Regions from separate parts of the Pseudomonas sp. GYB4201 genome, predicted to be linked through region 3. Evidence: predicted binding sites of a transcription regulator. Region 3 holds the regulator's gene; each other region holds the start of a gene.

Evidence for each region. The regulator sigma-54, encoded in region 3, starts transcription at its own class of promoters, with help from an activator protein. The targets are predictions, from matches to a motif close to ANTGGCATNNANNTTGCTNT.
Region 1: the regulator sigma-54 is predicted to act here: its motif matches at 2,339-2,358, upstream of flgB (flagellar basal body rod protein FlgB).
Region 2: the regulator sigma-54 is predicted to act here: its motif matches at 1,341-1,360, upstream of glnK (P-II family nitrogen regulator).

Annotation. Positions count from the first base shown of each region.
Region 1 covers NZ_JBWGIG010000027.1:4,625-8,642, forward strand. Annotated here, with positions in the region: gene AC0Z2B_RS22525 (chemotaxis protein CheV) at 1-598, shown strand, start outside; gene cheR (protein-glutamate O-methyltransferase CheR) at 651-1,478, shown strand; gene flgB (flagellar basal body rod protein FlgB) at 2,403-2,810, shown strand; gene flgC (flagellar basal body rod protein FlgC) at 2,814-3,260, shown strand; gene AC0Z2B_RS22545 (flagellar hook assembly protein FlgD) at 3,276-3,977, shown strand; gene flgE (flagellar hook protein FlgE) at 4,005-4,018, shown strand, end outside.
Region 2 covers NZ_JBWGIG010000016.1:25,271-29,288, reverse strand. Annotated here, with positions in the region: gene AC0Z2B_RS16690 (LysR family transcriptional regulator) at 1-760, opposite strand, end outside; gene AC0Z2B_RS16685 (accessory factor UbiK family protein) at 890-1,150, opposite strand; gene glnK (P-II family nitrogen regulator) at 1,563-1,901, shown strand; gene AC0Z2B_RS16675 (ammonium transporter) at 1,937-3,274, shown strand; gene AC0Z2B_RS16670 (secondary thiamine-phosphate synthase enzyme YjbQ) at 3,475-3,900, shown strand; gene sutA (transcriptional regulator SutA) at 4,002-4,018, shown strand, end outside.
Region 3 covers NZ_JBWGIG010000005.1:83,286-87,303, forward strand. Annotated here, with positions in the region: gene rapZ (RNase adapter RapZ) at 16-873, opposite strand; gene ptsN (PTS IIA-like nitrogen regulatory protein PtsN) at 876-1,340, opposite strand; gene hpf (ribosome hibernation-promoting factor, HPF/YfiA family) at 1,353-1,661, opposite strand; gene AC0Z2B_RS06380 (RNA polymerase factor sigma-54) at 1,773-3,269, opposite strand; gene lptB (LPS export ABC transporter ATP-binding protein) at 3,441-4,018, opposite strand, start outside.

The DNA.
Region 1 (4,018 bases), on a different contig from region 3:
GCGCATCGTCAACATGAACTGGGAAGAGATTCATCCGCCACCCAAGGGCACGGGTCGTGATCATTACCTCACGGCCGTGACTCGGGTGGACAACAAGCTCGTCGAAATCATCGATGTGGAGAAAATCCTCGCGGAAGTGGCGCCCACCTCCGAATCGATTTCCGTCGGCGTGGTGGATGAGGAAACCCAGCACAAGGCGGTGTCGCTGCGGGTGTTGACCGTGGATGACTCGTCGGTGGCGCGCAAGCAGGTGACCCGTTGCCTGCAGACCGTGGGCGTGGAAGTGGTGGCATTGAACGACGGGCGGCAGGCGCTGGATTACCTGCGCAAGCTGGTGGATGAAGGCAAGCATCCCGAGGAAGAATTCCTCATGATGATCTCCGACATCGAAATGCCCGAGATGGACGGCTATACCTTGACTGCGGAGATTCGCAGCGACCCACGCATGAAGAACCTGCACATCACCCTGCATACTTCCCTGTCGGGGGTGTTCAACCAGGCGATGGTGAAGAAGGTGGGGGCAGACGACTTCCTGGCCAAGTTCCGGCCGGATGACCTGGCCCAGCGCGTGGTTGACCGGATCAAGGCAGCAGGCTAACGCCCGGGGCATAATGCCCCAGGCACGAACGACGATTTGAGAGGCGGCACCATTGTCTACGGGTAATTTGGATTTCGAACAGTTCCGGGTCTTCCTGGAAAAAGCCTGTGGCATTCTGTTGGGCGAGAATAAGCAATATCTTGTTTCCAGCCGTCTCAACAAGCTGATGGAACAGCAGGGCATCAAGTCCCTGGGCGAGTTGGTGCAGCGCATCCAGACCCAGCCGCGCAGTGGCCTGCGCGAGCAGGTGGTGGACGCCATGACCACCAACGAGACCCTGTGGTTTCGCGATACCTACCCCTTCGAGGTGATGAAGAACAAGGTCATCCCCGAGTTCGTCAAGAACGCGCCGGGCCAGCGCCTGCGCATCTGGTCGGCGGCCTGCTCGTCGGGCCAGGAGCCCTATTCGCTGTCCATGACCATCGACGAGTTCGAGCGTACCAACCTGGGTCAGCTCAAGGCCGGTGCGCAGATCGTCGCCACCGACCTGTCCGGTTCCATGCTCACCAACTGCAAGAGCGGCGAGTACGACAGCCTGGCCATCGGCCGCGGCCTGTCGGCGGACCGCCTGCAGCGCTACTTCGACACCAAGGGCCCCGGCCGTTGGGCGGTGAAGGCGCCGATTCGCAGCCGCGTGGAGTTCCGCTCGTTCAACCTGCTGGACAGCTACGCGGCGCTGGGCAAGTTCGACGTGGTGTTCTGCCGCAACGTGCTGATCTACTTCTCCGCCCAGGTGAAGAAAGACATCCTGATGCGCATCCATGGCACCCTCAAGCCAGGTGGCTACCTGTTCCTTGGCGCGTCCGAGGCGCTGAACGGCTTGCCGGACCATTACCAGATGGTCCAGTGCAGCCCGGGCATCATCTACCAGGCGAAATAACGCAAAGGCCCTTCGGGGCCTTTGTTGTTTTCTGCGTTTGGGGTGGGGACGCAGCCTGCGGCAGCTTGTGTCTAGAGAAGGGAATAGAATCTGAGGTGAGAGCGGTGAATGGCTGGTTGTTCGGCAGCAGTGTTGATAAGCACGTGTAGCAGCAGAACCGCCATTCACCTCTCCGCTCTGGCTACAAGCCCGAACAACTCAACAGGTTATGCTCTCCTGATCGAAAAGCTGAGCGGTTACGACGTGCAAGGCGCGTTACGAGGGGCTGCGCGATAAAGGCAAGAGTGCAAAAGTGGCGCTGGTAGCGTCTATGCGCGTGCTGCTGGTCCGGCTTAACGCCATGCTGCGCGACGGCACAGCATGGCGGACGTCATTAACTGGGCAAGACAGTTGCTAGGCGAATCTGTAGCCGCTGCCGCAGGCTGCGCAGGCCTTCACTCTCGCTGGAGATCTTCAGTGCACTCAGGGGCCAGCGCAGCCTGGCGGCAGCGGCTACGCGAAGTCCTGCGCACATCGCACCGGTAGCAGCGGCCAAAGGCCGCGTCCTGGAGCAACGCAGGACCGCCGCCGGACGCAGCCTTCGGCAGCTGCTACGCGAATGCGGATACCCCATCGCGGCCAAGGCCGGCTCCTACCACGAATAGTGTAGGAGCCGACTTTAGTCGCGATGCAGACGACGCCATTTCAAGGCAGTTGCTGCTACAGACTGTGGGAGCTGCTACGGGGTGGTGTTCCGGGCCATGCAAAGCGGCAATCGGGTATTGCCGCTTTGTTGGCGCCCAGCGGAACCCGCTTGCCGCTTTTCTGGCATTGCCGCTTGCCACTTTTCCCAAACCCCAGCAAAACCGGGCCTCGCGCAGTTTGGCACGGGGCTTGCTATCTCTCTGTCACCAACATCCGGTCCGCCGTTTAAAGGTTTCCACCATGAGCATCAGTTTCGACAAAGCGCTGGGCATCCACGAGCAGGCACTGGCGTTCCGCGCCCAGCGCGCCGAAGTGCTGGCCAACAACCTGGCCAACGCCGACACGCCCAACTACAAGGCGCGTGACCTGGACTTTGCCGCCGTGCTGCAGGCCGAAGGCGACAAGCGCCAGAACGGCACGTTCGAGCTGGAGCGGACCAACGACAAGCACATCGAGGCCGAAGGCCTGAGCATGGGTGACCAGCAATTGCTGTACCGCACCCCCAGCTCGCCCTCGCTGGACCAGAACACCGTGGACGCGCAGGTGGAACAAGCCAACTACGCGCAGAACTCGGTGAACTTCCAGGCCAGCTTCACCCTGCTCAACGCCAAATTCAAAGGGCTGGTGTCAGCCATCCGTGGGGAGTGATTCATGTCTCTAGCCAGCGTTTTCAACATTGCCGGTACCGGCATGAGTGCCCAGACCACTCGCCTGAACACCGTCGCCAGTAACATCGCCAACGCCGAGACCGTCTCGTCGAGCATCGACCAGACCTACCGCGCGCGCCACCCGGTGTTCGCCACCGTGTTCGACCAGACCCAGTCCACCGGTGACAGCGGCTCGCTGTTCCAGGACCAGGACGCCGCCGGCAGCGGCGTGCAGGTGTCGGGCGTGGTCGAGGACCAGAGCAACCTGGAGGCTCGCTACGAGCCCAAGAACCCGGCGGCCAACAAAGACGGCTACGTGTACTACCCGAACGTCAATGTGGTGGAGGAGATGGCCGACATGATCTCCGCCAGCCGTTCGTTCCAGACCAACGCGGACATCATGAATACCGCGAAAACCATGATGCAGAAAGTCCTGACCCTGGGTCAGTGATAGGGGCGCAAGAACATGACCACAACAACTGACAGCACCTCGGCTTCGTCCGTCCTGACGTCACTGCAGAAAACCACCAGTACCACCGACAGCTCCACCGGTACCGCGGGCAGTGCGCTGGGCAAGGACGCGTTCCTGCAACTGCTGGTTACCCAGATGCAGAACCAGAACCCCCTGGACCCACAGGACAACAGCGAATTCGTTTCGCAGCTGGCCCAGTTCAGCAGCCTGGAAAGCATGCAGAGCCTCAACGACTCGGTGAGCACCATCCTCACCTCGTACCAGTCGTCCCAGGCCCTGCAGGCGTCCTCGCTGGTCGGCCACTCGGTCATCGTCACCGGCACCACCGCCGACGTCGACACCAGCAAGGGCCTGACCGGCTCGGTGAACCTGACCGGTTCTAGCACCAGCAACACCATTGGCGTCTACAACAGTGACGGCACCCTGGTGCGTACCCTCGACGAGGGCACCCAGTCGGCCGGCACCTACAGCTTCACCTGGGATGGCAAGGACGGCGACGGCAACACCGCGGCCTCCGGCAACTACACCTTCAAGGCGGTTGCCACCATCGACGGTACCTCGACAGTCATGACCACCAACCTGCCGACCACGGTCAACAGCGTGACCATGGCCACCACCAGCGGCGGTGAAATGACGCTGAACCTGGCAACGGGCTCCAGTGTTGCCCTGTCTGCTGTCCAAACCATCGGAATTTAATGCCGGCTACGGCGCAGGAGTGAAAACATGTCTTTCAACGT
Region 2 (4,018 bases), on a different contig from region 3:
CCATCGCGTTCGCCGCGTAGTCGGGGGCGCCGGCGAGCAGGTCGGTGCCGGCCAGCAGGGCGGGCAGGGCACTGTATTGGGGGACGGAGAGGACGACGTTGCGCTTGCGGCCGATTTCCTCCAGCCACTCGTCCACCACGCCGCTGGTGTTGGCCATGTGCGAGACCAGCACGTGGGGGCGTTCGCAGTATTCGTCGAGGGTCAGCGGGTGGTCGGATTTGTCGGCGCGCAGGATGCGCGGCTGGATGCGCCGCAGCAGCTTGCGCTTGGCGTTGGCCGGCAGGCCGCGGGTCTGGCTGATGCCCACGGTGATTTCGCCGGAGGCGAGCAGGTCGGGCACGCGCCAGTAGTCCACGTGCTGCACCACGAACACCACCTTCGGCGCCTCCTGGCGCAGGGCGCGCAGCAGGGGCGGCAGCAGGCCGAACTCGACGTCGTCGGACAGGCCGATGCGGAAGGTGGAGTTGCTGACGGCGGGGTCGAAGTCGTGGCTCAGGCTGATGGCGATGGACAGCGCGTCCAGGGCCGGCGACAGGTGCCGGGCCAGTTCCTCGGCGCGGGCGGTGGGCTCCATGCGGTGGCCGACACGCACGAACAGCGGGTCGTTGAACATGCTGCGCAGGCGGTTGAGCGCCGAGCTGATGGTGGGCTGGCCGAGGAACAGCTTTTCGGCGACGCGGGTGACGTTGCGCTCGAGCATCAAGGTCTCGAACACCACCATCAGGTTGATGTCGGCCTTGCGCAATTCATTGCGGTTCATCGGCGGCTGCCCCCAGTCCATTCGCATATGGCTGGAGTGTAGAGGGGCGGGTTTGTATGACGCAATGCTACAAACCCAACGCCCCGTAGCAGCGGCCGCAGGCCGGGTCACCGGGCGCGAGCAGAGCCGTTATTCCGCAGGTGGCGCCAGGCGTGCTTCGAGTTCGGCCATCTTCGCTTCCAGCGCTTCCAGGCGCGCGCGGGTGCGGGCCAGCACCACCATCTGGCTGTCGAATTCTTCCCGGCTTACCAGGTCCAGCTTGCTGAAGCCGCTTTGCAGCAGCACCTTGAACTGGCTTTCCAGCTCGGCGCGTGGCTGGCTGGTGTCGCTGCTGAACAGGCGCGAGGCGTGGTCGCCAAGGGCGTCGAGGAAGGCTTTGGGCGCAAGCATGGTGAAATTCCTGAATCTGATGGCCTGGAGTGTAACACGCAGGCGTCTATAGTCAGTGGCGTGGCGGCCGCACGGTTTTTGCGCATCGCCACGTTCGAGTGCGCACCAGGATAGGGCGCAACCGTTGATCAGATGTGGGGCGAGGGCGACAAGCAAGGGGAAACACGCCGAATTTGTTGGGTTGCACGGACATGGCAAGCTTTCTGCTTACACAGCATTGACCCATGCACTGATGCAGTCGATGTGACGAATGCAGTGCGCAGGCGGAGCGGGATGTGTTTCGTCAGGAGCGGTACTGGTGGTTGGTCTGGGGATGTGGGACCGACGACGCGTTACAAAGCCAGGCACTGCGCTTAGACTTGAGCTGGGTTTGTTTTCCTGGGGCAAGTCCACTAATTCGGGAGAGAGTTTCATGAAGCTAGTCACTGCCATCATCAAGCCGTTCAAATTGGACGACGTCCGCGAGTCGCTGTCTGAAATCGGCGTGCAGGGCATTACCGTAACCGAGGTGAAAGGCTTCGGGCGCCAGAAGGGTCACACCGAGCTGTATCGCGGCGCGGAATACGTGGTCGACTTTTTGCCCAAGGTGAAGATCGATGTCGCCATTGACGACAAGGATCTGGACCGGGTGATCGAGGCGATCACCAAGGCTGCCAACACCGGCAAGATCGGCGACGGCAAGATTTTCGTGGTCAATCTGGAACAGGCCATTCGCATCCGTACCGGCGAAACCGATACCGACGCGATCTAAGCCGCCCCAAACCCAACGCCCCAGGAGAAAACAATATGACTCTGCGTCAATTCGCAGGGCTAGGAGCCCTGTTGTCCCTCGTAATACCCGGCATGGCCCTGGCGGCTGATCCGGTTCCGGCACCGGTGCTCAATTCGGGCGATACCGCGTGGATGCTGACGTCCACCGCCCTGGTGCTGTTCATGACCATTCCTGGCCTGGCGTTGTTCTACGGCGGCATGGTTCGTTCGAAAAACATTCTTTCCGTGATGATGCAGTGCTTCGCCATTACCGGCCTGGTCAGCATTCTGTGGACCATCTATGGCTACAGCCTGGCGTTCGATACCACCGGTATGGAAGCTGGCGTCGTCAACTACAACTCCTTCTTCGGCAGCATGGCCAAGGCGTTCCTGGCGGGTATCACCCCGGCCAGCATCACTGGCCCTGCGGCGCTGATTCCGGAAGCGGTGTTCGTCACCTTCCAGATGACCTTCGCCATCATCACCCCGGCGCTGATCGTGGGTGCCTTCGCCGAGCGCATGAAATTCTCGGCCATGCTGGTGTTCATGGGCATCTGGTTCACCCTGGTGTACGCACCGATCGCGCACATGGTCTGGTCTGGTCCGGGCTCGCTGCTGGGTGACTGGGGCGTGCTGGACTTCGCCGGTGGTACCGTGGTGCACATCAACGCCGGTATCGCAGGCCTGGTGGCGTGCCTGGTGCTGGGCAAGCGCAAAGGCTTCCCGACCACCCCGATGGCCCCGCACAACCTGGGCTACACCCTGATGGGCGCAGCGATGCTGTGGGTAGGCTGGTTCGGCTTCAACGCCGGTTCCGCCGCCGCTGCCAACGGCACCGCCGGCATGGCCATGCTGGTCACCCAGATCGCCACCGCCGCCGCTGCACTGGGCTGGATGTTCGCCGAGTGGATCACCCACGGCAAACCTAGCGCCCTGGGTATCGCTTCGGGCGTGGTTGCCGGCCTGGTAGCCATCACCCCAGCTGCCGGTACCGTGGGCCCGATGGGCGCCCTGGTCATCGGCCTGGCGGCTGGCGTGGTGTGCTTCTTCTGCGCCACCACCCTGAAACGCAAGCTGGGCTACGACGACTCCCTGGACGCCTTCGGCGTGCACGGTATCGGCGGTATCCTCGGCGCTATCCTGACCGGCGTGTTCGCAGCCCCGTCGCTGGGCGGCTTCGGCACCGTGACCGACATCGCTGCCCAAGTCTGGATTCAGTGCAAGGGCGTGGCGTTCACCATCGTCTACACCGCCGTGGTGACCTACGTCATCCTCAAGGTGCTGGACGTGGTCATGGGCCTGCGCGTCAACGACGAAGAAGAGTCGGTTGGCCTGGACCTGGCGCAACACAACGAGCGCGGCTACAACCTGTAACCGCCTGCGAAAAAATGCCCGGCTTGCCGGGCATTTTTTTGCCTGCGATTTGTCATTTGTCCAGGGCGCAAACGGTTTCTGCCAGCCAAGTTCCAGCAACCGTGCCATGTAGGCGAAAGGCTTACAGGCAATGATGAATTTAGCCCCTTTGCTTTTTCCCAGAGCGCGCTAGAATGCGCCCCGAACGTGTGGAGAATGGTATGTGGCAGCAACGGTTGATCACCTTGAAGCCAAGGCCGCGCGGCTTTCACCTGGTAACGGATGAGCTGCTGCACGACTGGCCAGAGTTGCGTGCATGCCGTATCGGCCTGCTGCACCTGCTGCTGCAACATACGTCGGCGTCGTTGACCATCAACGAGAACGCCGACCCTGCGGTTCGGCGTGATTTCGAGCGTTTCTTCAACCGCCTGGTGCCCCAGGGCGACGGCGGCTATGAACACAACGACGAAGGCGCGGATGACCTGCCGGCACACTTCAAGGCCAGTTTGCTAGGCTGTCAACTGACGTTGCCGGTGCGGGACGGGCGGCTGGCGCTGGGTACCTGGCAGGGTGTGTATTTGGGTGAGCACCGTGATCATGGCGGTGCTCGCAGGGTGCTCGCCACGTTGCAGGGCGAGGCCAAATGACCGTCGGCAAACCGACGGATATGAATTTTTCCTGGCAGCCATCGACAGACGGTCAGGCTGCGCTATAAATAATCTGCTTTTCGCAAGTCATGAGGTAGAACATGAGCGACGATGATCT
Region 3 (4,018 bases):
GCGGTGGGGATCCTTTCAACTGAGGTCGCGGTGGCGAACCTGAACATTCTTGAGCGTCTGCTGCAGGGCCTGGCCAAGGCGTTCGGTCAGGTAGACCGAGCGATGGTGCCCGCCGGTGCAGCCGATGGCAATGGTGACGTAGGCGCGGTTGCTGGCGGCGAAGCGCGGCAACCACTTGAGCAGGTAGCTTGAGATGTCCTGGTACATCTCCTCGACGTCGGGCTGCGCGGCCAGGTAGTCGATGACCGGTTGCTCCAGGCCTGAATGGTCGCGAAGTTCCGGCTTCCAATAGGGGTTGGGCAGGCAGCGCACGTCGAACACCAGGTCGGCGTCCACCGGCATGCCACGCTTGAAACCAAATGATTCCACCAGGAACGCGGTGCCCGGCTCCGGCTTGTTCAGCAGGCGCAGCTTGAGCGAGTCGCGCAGCTGGTACAGGTTCAGGTGGGTGGTGTTGATCTTCAGGTCAGCCAGGTCGGCGATCGGGCTGAGCAGGTCGGTTTCCACCCGGATGGCTTCGGCCAGCGAACGGCTGGCGTTGCTCAGCGGGTGGCGGCGGCGGGTCTCGGAGAAGCGCTTGAGCAGGGTTTCTTCGTCGGCGTCCAGGTACAGCACGTCGCACTGGATGTGCTTGTCGCGGGCTTCCTGCAGCAGCTGCGGGAAGCGCGACAGGTCGCTGGGCAGGTTGCGCGCATCGATGGACACGGCCACCAGCGGCTGGGCCAGCTCGGTGCGGATCAGGGCGCGCTCGGCCAGTTCCGGCAGCAGGCCGGCCGGCAGGTTGTCGATGCAGTAGAAACCGTTGTCTTCCAGCACGTCCAGCGCGGTGCTTTTGCCCGAGCCGGAGCGGCCGCTGACGATGATCAGGCGCATGGTCAATGACCTTTCTGTTCGTCCAGCACAACCTGGTAGAGGGCGTCGCTACTCTTTGCCGAGCGTAGGCGCTCGCGCACGTCGGCGCGGTCGAGCATGCCGGCGATCTGGCTCAGCAACGCCAGGTGTTCATTGGTGGCTTCCTGGGGCACCAGGAGCACGAAGACCAGGTCGACCGGGGCGCCGTCGATGGCGTCGTAGTCGATCTTGTTCTCCAGGTGCAGCAGGGCGCTGATCGGCGTGGTGCAGCCAACCAGGCGGCAATGGGGGATGGCAATACCGTTGCCAAAACCGGTCGAGCCCAGTTTTTCGCGGGCGACCAGGCTTTCGAACACTACCTGCATCTCAAGGCCCGGGACTTCCCGGGCGATGAGGGTGGCGATGTGTTCGAGTACTTTCTTCTTGCTGCCGCCCGGCGCGTTCACGAGGGAACGGCCGGGGGTCAGGATGTTTTCAAGTCGGATCATGAGGGGGGAGTGTCAGCGGGCGGTCTGGCCTTGCAGCAGACTCTGCTGTTTTTCCTTATGCTTTTTGAGTTGGCGGTCGAGCTTGTCGGTCAGCAGGTCGATGGCCGCGTACATGTCATCATGTTCCGCGTTTGCCACGACTTCGCCACCGGGTACGCGCAGGGTGGCCTCGATTTTCTGTTTCAGCTTCTCGACCTCCATGATGACCTGCACGTTGGTGATCTTGTCGAAATGGCGCTCCAATCGGTCGAGTTTCTCACCGATGTAAGTGCGCATGGCGTCGGTCACAACCAGTTGATGTCCACTGATGTTGACTTGCATACCGCTTTCTCCTTATTGCCAGTGCATAAAGAGACAGGTTGGTTAACCTGCCACTGGAACGCTGTGGCACATCCGGCAAGCCCACTGGCAGCGCGTTGGCGCTGCCAGGATTCACATCAGCCGCTTGCGTTCGCTGGACGGCGCGATCCCTAGGGATTCACGGTACTTGGCGACAGTGCGGCGGGCTACCTGGATGCCTTGTGCCTCCAGTAAACCAGCGATCTTGCTGTCACTCAATGGCTTTTTCTGATTTTCCGCGGCAACCAGTTTCTTGATGATCGCGCGGATCGCCGTGGACGAGCATTCTCCGCCCTCGGAGGTGCTGACGTGGCTGGAGAAAAAGTATTTCAGTTCGTAGATGCCACGTGGGGTGTGCATGTATTTCTGCGTGGTCACCCGCGAAATGGTCGACTCGTGCATGCCCACCGCCTCGGCGATGTCGTGCAGCACCAGCGGCTTCATGGCCTCGTCGCCGTAGTCGAGGAAACCGCGCTGGTGTTCGACGATCTGGCTGGCGACCTTCATCAGGGTCTCGTTGCGGCTCTGCAGGCTCTTGATGAACCAGCGCGCCTCCTGCAACTGGTTGCGCATGAAGGTGTTGTCGGCGCTGGTGTCGGCGCGGCGCACGAAGCCGGCGTACTGCGGGTTGACGCGCAGGCGCGGCACGGCCTCCTGGTTCAACTCCACCAGCCAGCGCTCGTTGTCCTTGCGCACGATGACGTCGGGCACCACGTACTCGGCTTCGCTGGACTCGATCTGCGAGCCAGGGCGCGGGTTGAGGCTCTGCACCAGTTCGATGACCTGGCGCAGCTCGTCTTCCTTGAGCTTCATGCGGCGCATCAGCTGGCTGTAGTCGCGGCTGCCCAGCAGGTCGATGTAGTCGGCCACCAGGCGCTGGGCCTCGCTGAGCCACGGCGTGCGCGGGGGCATCTGGCGCAGTTGCAGCAGCAGGCATTCGCTGAGGTCGCGGGCGCCGATGCCGGCGGGCTCGAACTGCTGGATGCGGTGCAGCACGGCTTCCACTTCGTCCAGCTCGATGTCCAGTTCCGGGTCGAAGGAGTCGCAGATCTCCTGCAGCGTCTCGTCCAGGTAGCCCTGGTTGTTGATGCAGTCGATCAGGGTGACCGCGATCAGGCGATCGGTGTCGGACATGGGCGCCAGGTTGAGTTGCCACAGCAGATGGCTCTGCAGGCTTTCGCCGGCCGACGTGCGGGTAGTGAAGTCCCATTCGTCGTCATCGTTGCTGGGCAGGCTGCTGGCGCTGGTCTGGTAGATGTCTTCCCAGGCGGTGTCGACGGGAAGCTCGTTGGGAATGCGCTCGCTCCACTCGCCGTCTTCGAGGTTGTCGACGGTGGGGGCGGAGGTTTCCTGGTAGCTGGGCTCCTGGATTTCCGGCGTGACCTGTTGCTCGGCCTTGTCGGCCATGGGGTCGCTGTTGTCGAAGTCGTCGCCTTCTTCCTGGCGTTCGAGCATCGGATTGGATTCCAGGGCCTCCTGGATTTCCTGTTGGAGGTCCAGGGTGGAGAGCTGGAGGAGGCGGATGGCCTGTTGCAACTGCGGTGTCATCGTCAGTTGCTGGCCCATTCTTAGGACGAGCGATGGTTTCATGGCAGGGGCTTAACACCTTATTCGCCGGCGCAAAGCGCCATCCACTACGGGCGCCGAGGCTCTCGGCTTTTGTCGTAAGCAAATTATATGCCTGAAACCGAAGTGTTTGCCTAGAGCGACACCGCAATTAATTCGCGGCACGCCCCGGGCAACCAGCCAAACACCTCGCCGTTACAGGCGGAACTCGTGGCCGAGGTAAACCTCTTTCACCAGTTGGTTTGCCAGGATGGTCTCGGCATCGCCTTCGGCGATCAGCTGGCCATCGTTGACGATGTAAGCGGTTTCACAGATATCCAGGGTCTCGCGAACGTTGTGGTCGGTGATCAACACGCCGATACCCTTGTTCTTGAGGTGGTGGATGATCTGCTTGATGTCACCGACCGAGATCGGGTCGACACCGGCAAAGGGTTCGTCCAGCAGGATGAACTTGGGCGCGGTGGCCAGCGCGCGGGCGATTTCCACCCGGCGCCGCTCGCCGCCCGACAGGCTCATGCCCAGGTTGTCGCGGATGTGCGTGATGTGGAATTCCTGCAGCAGGCTTTCCAGCTCCTTCACGCGGCCGGCCTTGTCCAGCTCCGGGCGGGTTTCCAGGATGGCCATGATGTTGTCGGAGACCGACAGCTTGCGGAAGATCGAGGCTTCCTGCGGCAGGTAGCCGATGCCCGAGCGAGCGCGACCGTGCATGGGCTGGTGGCTCACGTCCAGGTCGTCGATCAGCACGCGGCCCTGATCGGCGCGCACCAGGCCGA